Linked DNA regions of Phreatobacter stygius. Each later gene encodes a partner of the first gene's protein in a complex. Links are inferred from orthologs where the notes say so. Each region holds a gene or a part of one and is shown on either strand. Other genes may lie near its edges.

Region 1 (3,542 bases):
TTCGCGGCTGTCGGGGGAGAGCTTCAGCACCTCGCCGACCGTGTCGATCAAGAGACCATAGCTCTCGCCCTTGGATTCGATGCCGACCGCCATTGGCGGCTTGGCGTCCTTGGCAATCGCCATGCCGAGGCGCACGCGCATGTCGATCGCGGTGACGATCCGGCCGCGCAGGTTCAGCACACCGGCGATCTCCGGGCTCGCCAGCGGCACGCGGGTGATCCGGTCCGGCATGAACACGTCCTGCACCCGCGAGATCGGCAGGCCGAACAGCTGGCCGCCGATCAGCACGGTCACATATTCGGTGACGTCGTCGGTCGTGGTGTTCTGCATGTGCTGATCCTCACGCGGCGTGGGCGTAATCGAAGGCGGTCTCCTTCAGAGCCGCGATCAGGCCCTGACGGTCGAATTTGGCGACGTAGTCGTGGAAACCGGCCACCCGCGCCCGCTCGATCGAGGCCGGATTGGTCATCGACGACAGTGCGATGACGGGTGTTTCCCGGAACCGCAGGTCGGCGCGCAGCGCCTCGGCGAACTCGAAACCGTTCATCTCCGGCATTTCGATATCCGAGACGACCACGTCGAAATGGTCGCCGCGCTTCATCATGTCGAGCGCTTCGGAGCCGGCGGCGGCCGTCGTCACGTCATAACCGGCGGCCTTCAGGACCGGCGTCAGCATGTTGCGGAAGAACGGCGAGTCGTCGACGAACAGCAGGCGCCGGGTCAAGGCATCGGCGCGCATTTCCTTGCGCTTGAACCAGTCCTCGAAGGCCAGCGGCAGATAGTGGCCGATATCGAGGATTTCGGTGGCCTGGCCCTTGATGACCGCCGAGCCGAGCAGGCCCGGAACATCCGAGGCGACCTCGATGGTCAAGGCATCCTCGACAATGTCGATGATCTCGTCGACCACCAGCCCCATCGACCGGCCGGCGTCGGAGAACACCAGCAGCGGCTGCGAGCCCTCGGTGCGCACCTTGACCGTGCCATTGACCGGGATCAGCGGCATCAGCGCGCCGCGATACTGGACGAGATGGCGGCCGTGCGACATCTCGATCTTGTCGACCGCCACCTCTTCGAGCCGGGTGACCAGCGACAGCGGCACGGCCTTCGGCTCCGGCGTGCCGGCGCGGAACACCAGCATGGAGATGAGGTTGCGTTCGCCGCCACGGCGGCCGTCGGTCTCTTCCTGGTCAGCGGCGGACGAAATGTCGCTGCCGAGCGCGGCCGCAATGCCGTTCGGGTCGATGATCATGATCACCGAGCCGTCGCCGAGGATGGTCGTCCCGGAGAACATGCCGATGTGCCGAAGCTTGGTCGACATCGGCTTCACGACGATTTCTTCGGTGTGGAAGACCTGATCGACGACGATGCCGAAGGTCTGGCTGCCGACCTGGGTCACCACGATGAAGCCGTTCTCTTCGTTGAGCGGCTGGCCGTCCTGAATGCCGAGCAATTGCTTGAGATGGATCAGCGGCAGGAGCTTGTTCCTCAGCCGCAGCACCGGCGTATCCTTGATCCGCTCGATCCGGTGCTCGGAGTTCTGCTGGGCGCGCACCAGCTCGATCACCGACAGTTGCGGGATGGCGAAGCGATCGCCGGAGCTCTCGACGATCAGCGCCGAGACGATGGCCAGCGTCAGCGGGATCTTGATGGTGACGGTGGTGCCTTCGCCCTGCACCGACTTCAGATCGATCGTGCCGCCGATCTGGTCGATATTGGTGCGCACCACGTCCATGCCGACGCCGCGGCCGGAGACCGAGGTGACCGCGGCCGCGGTCGAGAAGCCGGGCGCGAAGATGAATTTGTGGATCTGCGCTTCGGTCAGCTTGTCGATATCGGCTTCGGTCGCGATGCCGCTCGACAGGGCCTTCTTCTTGATCCGGTCGGTGTTGAGGCCACGCCCGTCATCGGCAATGGCGATGACGATATGGCCGCCCTCGTGATAGGCGGCGAGCCGGATCGTGCCCTTCTCGGGCTTGCCGGCGAGCCGGCGCTCTTCACCGCTCTCCAGCCCATGATCCGCCGAATTGCGGACCATATGGGTCAGCGGGTCCTTGATCAGGTCGAGCACCTGCCGGTCCAGCTCGGTCTCGGCGCCGTGCATTTCGAGCTCGATCTGCTTGTTGAGCTCGTTGCCGAGGTCGCGGACGATGCGCGGCAATTTCTGCCAGGCATTGCCGATCGGCTGCATGCGCGTCTTCATCACGCCGTCCTGCAACTCGGCGGTCACATTGGACAGGCGCTGCAGCGGCACCTTGAATTCCGAATCCTCGTGGCGCCGGACGATCTCCAGGAGCTGGTTGCGGGTCAGCACCAGTTCCGAGACCATGGTCATCAATTGTTCGAGCGTATCGACATTGACGCGCAGCGTCTGGGCGCCCTTGACCCCTTCCGCCTTGTCGTCCTCGTCCGCGGTCGGGGCGGCGGCCGCCTTGGCGCCACGGGTCGGCTTCTTGGCCTCCACCTTCGACGCGGGCTTGGCCTGAGCCTCGGGTGCAAGCGACGGCGCCGCCGCCTCCGGCACCGTGATCATCTCGGCTTCCGTCTCGCGGAAAGCCCGCTCCAGCTCGTCGAGCGAAACCTCGCCGGGCCGGAGCGCGCGCTCCAGCGCCTGCGGGGCCAGCGTTCCAACCGCGACCTTCGGCTCTTCCGGCTTCACCGGGGCGGCACCAGCCGCCATCGACATGGCCTCGAGCTGCGAAATCAGATCGCCGTCGTCGCCTTCCGGCTCGTTGCCGGCGCCCTCGAGATCGCCCAGGATCTCCTTCAGGCGGTCGATGGTGAACAGGATCAGCGTAACGCCATCGCCGGTGACCGGCGATCCGTCGCGATATTTGCCCATCAGCGTCTCGGCGGCATGGGCCAGCGCTTCGAGGCGCGGCAGGCCGAGGAAGCCGCAGGTTCCCTTGATGGTATGAACCAGTCTGAAGATATTGCCGAGAATACTTGCGTTATTGGGGTCCTGCTCAAATCGGACGAGTTCGACGTCAACAACGTCCAGGCTCTCGCTCGTTTCAGTCAGGAATTCGCGCAGCAAGTCATCCATGTCGACAGGCCCGGACAGTAGGAGATCGGCGGATCGACGATGCGATCCACCCTGTGATCAAAGTGTCCGGGAAAAGGGTTAAATCTTATTGAAGTCGAGACAGCGGAATTTTCGCGCTCGCGTCGCGAAATAGCTGATTTCTAAAGGATTCGCCTGGGGCCGAAATGACGCCTCGGCCGCGTCAGACAGCCCGTAGTGCAACCTTGTCGTCGATCTTCTCGATGGTCACGGTCATGCCCGCCGCGCGCGCCAGCAGGCCGGCATAGAAGGGCTGGATCGCATGGGCGTCGATGGTGCCCTGCTCATTGCCGGGAATGCCGGCCAGAAGCTCGGCGGCATGGGGCGGAATACGGGAATTGATGCCGGTCACGATCACCGCGAAGCCGGTCTCGTCACCCTCTCCCACCGTCTCGACCCGGATCACGCCGCCGCGCGGGATCGCCGCCGCCCCGAGCATCAAAAGGTTGAGCAGCAGCTTGACGCGGTTCTTCGGCAGATA
Region 2 (3,108 bases), 2.7 Mb from region 1 along the record:
GCACCCGGCTCGTCGGCATCGATGAAGCGGCCTATGTGGTCTGCACCGGGCTTGTCGACGATCGCAGCGAAACACCTGACGACTATACCGAGCGCCTCGAACGCATGCGCGCCCGCAACCTGTTCTTCGTCTGCGGCAACCCGGACAAGGTGGTCGAGGTCGGCGACAGCCTGATCTATTGCGCCGGTGCGATCGGCGATCGCTATCAGTCGATGGGCGGCGAGGTGCTCTACGCCGGCAAACCATTCGAGCCGGCCTACGAGACCTGTTTCGGCTTTGCCGAGCGGATCACCGGCAAGCCCGTCGATCGCACCCGCGTGCTGGCAATCGGCGACGCGATGCGCACCGATGTCGCCGGCGCCGCGCGAATGGGGATCGATTGCTTGTTCCTGGCCGAGGGCATTCACGCCGAACTGTTGCTCGGGCCTGACGGCCTGAAGCCGGCGGGCCTTGCCGCCCTGGTGGCGGAGACCGGCCTGCACCCGCGCTATGTGATGCCCAGGCTGACCTGGTGAGCGCCTGACGATCGCGGCCGGCCCGGCCCTTTCGGCCGCCTATTTGAACAGCGCGTCGACAGCATCCTGGCTGGTGCCGCCGGCATGCGGCTTGTCGAACAAGGCATCGACATCGCCCTGGCCGACACCTTCGCCATCCAGCTGCGGACCGTGCAGGATGTTCTGCAGCTTGCGCTCCTCGCGCTTGCGTTCGTCGTCGGTCATATAGCCTTCGGCATCGGCCGCATTGATCGCCTCGGCGAAGCGCGACACGCGGGCCTCGATATGCTGCAGCGTCTCGACGACCTTGGCGACGCGCTGGCCGGTAATGTCCTGGAACGAGCAGGCCTCGAAGATCAGCATCATCCGTTCGTCGACGATCGCCTTGTAGGCGGTCGGGTTGGACGGGTCGGCCGCCATCACCTCTTCGGCCGCGCCCATGATCGTGTCGGTCGCCTTTTCGGTGGCCTTGACGATGGCGTCGAGCTCCAGGCCGGCGGCCGGAATGCGGCTCTGCTTCAGGTCATTGGGCTGCAGCCGGCCGATTTCGGCTTTCATATTGGTGATGAAGGCCGCGATATCCGACAGCTCCCGATAGACCGACATGTCGATCGAGCGGAAGAAGCTGGAGAGCGATTCGACGGTCACCTCGGCGAGGCCGACGACATCGGCCAACGACACGTCGCGTTCACGCTTGGTGCGGACGAATTCGACGATCCGGTCAAGATGGTCGGTTGAGACGCTCTTCATGGCATTACCCATTCCTTGGGGCCTGGCGGCGGCGATGGCCCTATCGGCGTCAAGCCGTGGGCTCGGCTCGAGCATGAGCCGGAGCGTGCGGGATGCCTTGCGGCCTTTTTCAGTCGGCGAAGACGGCGTCGATCTTGGCCTTCAAAGTCTGGGCGTTGAACGGCTTGACGATGTAGTTGTTCACGCCGGCCTTCTTGGCCGCGATGACGTTCTCGGTCTTGGATTCCGCGGTGACCATGATGAAGGGCGTGCGGGCCAGGAAACCGTCCGAGCGAACTTCCTTCAGGAGCTCGTAGCCGGTCATCGGCTCCATGTTCCAGTCGGAGATCACCAGGCCGTATTTCTTCTCCTTCATCTTCGCCAATGCGGCCGAGCCATCCGACGCGTCGTCGATGTCGTCAAAGCCGAGCTGTTTCAGAAGATTGCGGATGATGCGGATCATCGTGTTGTAATCGTCGACCACGAGGATCGGCATCGAGAGATCAACAGCCATCTAACCTGCTCCAAGGCCGCGACGATGCTGACAAGCCCGTCGGAAATTCATGGAAGCCCAATCAAGCGAGGCTTCTTGGCGGAAAACCTAGAGATCAGCGTTGAAGAAGCGGTTAACGGACCCGTTGCCGGCCGGCAAAAAATGGCGCGTTTTGGGCAGCAATGGCCGGCAATTTTCTTAAGGTTACAGATTGGTTCAAAGCCGGTCATCGCGTCTTGACAGCGGCATCGGCTCCGGCGCGGCCATGGCATTCGGCCAGCCCGCTCGCGCCGGCCCGGCTTCCTCGGTAAACTGGGCGCCTCATGGGAGCCCTCGGCATGACCTTCTATCAAGAGCAATCGCCGTTCTCGACCGGGCTGCGCTGCCGCTGCCCACGCTGCGGCGAGGGCGCCCTGTTCGATGGCTTCCTGACACCGAAGGCCCGATGCAGCGCCTGCGGGCTGGACTATTCCTTCGCCGATGCCGGCGACGGCCCGGCGGTCTTCGTCATCCTCATCGCCGGCTTCCTGATCTGCGGCCTCGCGCTGTTCGTCGAGTTCCGTTATCAGCCGCCGTTCTGGCTGCACGCGCTGATGTGGGGGCCGTTGATCCTGATCGTGACGCTCGGCCTGCTCCGACCCATGAAGGGCATCATGATCGCTCTCCAATATGTCAACAAGGCGCGCGAGGGGCGGCTCGACAGCCAGTGACCGAGGCTTTATTCGCAAGCCACATGACCACATCCCGCCTTCGCCCGCTCGTCGTTCCGGGCCTCGTCGCGCTCGCGGCCCTTGCCGTGCTCATCCGGCTCGGATCCTGGCAGCTGTCGCAACTTGCCTGGAAGAACGGCCTGATCGCCCAGGTCGAAGCCCGCACCCATGCGCCGCCGGTGCCGTTGCCGCCGGCCGCCGCATGGCCGGCCATGACCGCCGCGGCCGACGAATATCGCCGCGTCGCCGTCACCGGCTCGTTCCGCCACGACGCCGAGGCCTATCTCTATACCGTCGCCGGCGACAGCAACCGGCCGGGCCAGCCCGGGCGGCCCCAGGGCCAGGGCTATCTGGTGCTGACCCCGCTGGTCACCGCCGAGGGCGCCACCGTCCTCGTCAATCGCGGCTTCGTGCCAACCGACCGGCGGGATCCGGCGACGCGCCAGGCCGGACAGACGACCGGCCCGGTGACGATCACCGGCCTCGTGCGCTTTCCCGAGCGGCGCAGCGTCTTTGCCGCCTCCGACGACCTGGCCCGCCGGCTGTTCTACACACGCGACACCCCCGTGATCGCCCAGACGCTCGGGTTCGATCGCAACAGCACCGCGCCGTTCTCGATCGACGCCGACGCCACGCCGGTCGCCGGCGGCCTGCCGCAGGGGGGCGAGACGCGCCTCAGCTT

The links.
Region 2: the proteins of E8M01_RS04210 (region 1) and E8M01_RS16920 are in contact, whole or in part, in a solved structure (PDB 1A0O), measured with the Escherichia coli proteins. The link is inferred for Phreatobacter stygius from one-to-one orthologs.

What each region holds. Positions count from the first base shown.
Region 1 is NZ_CP039690.1:900,518-904,059, forward strand. What follows is about bases 141-3,364. They hold E8M01_RS04210 (hybrid sensor histidine kinase/response regulator), read right to left. Parts: upstream 3,044-3,364; coding sequence 341-3,043; downstream 141-340. Other genes in these bases: E8M01_RS04205 (chemotaxis protein CheW), read right to left, coding at 141-330; chpT (histidine phosphotransferase ChpT), read right to left, coding at 3,225-3,364. In the rest of the region: more of E8M01_RS04205, read right to left, coding at 1-140; more of chpT, read right to left, coding at 3,365-3,542. UniProt on the Escherichia coli protein: Involved in the transmission of sensory signals from the chemoreceptors to the flagellar motors. CheA is autophosphorylated; it can transfer its phosphate group to either CheB or CheY.
Region 2 is NZ_CP039690.1:3,588,278-3,591,385, reverse strand. Bases 46-2,835 are described here. They hold E8M01_RS16920 (response regulator), read right to left. Parts: upstream 1,738-2,835; coding sequence 1,354-1,737; downstream 46-1,353. Other genes in these bases: E8M01_RS16910 (SURF1 family protein), read left to right, coding at 2,450-2,835; E8M01_RS16915 (DUF983 domain-containing protein), read left to right, coding at 2,055-2,426; E8M01_RS16925 (protein phosphatase CheZ), read right to left, coding at 555-1,244; E8M01_RS16930 (TIGR01459 family HAD-type hydrolase), read left to right, coding at 46-515. Outside these bases: more of E8M01_RS16930, read left to right, coding at 1-45; more of E8M01_RS16910, read left to right, coding at 2,836-3,108. UniProt on the Escherichia coli protein: Involved in the transmission of sensory signals from the chemoreceptors to the flagellar motors.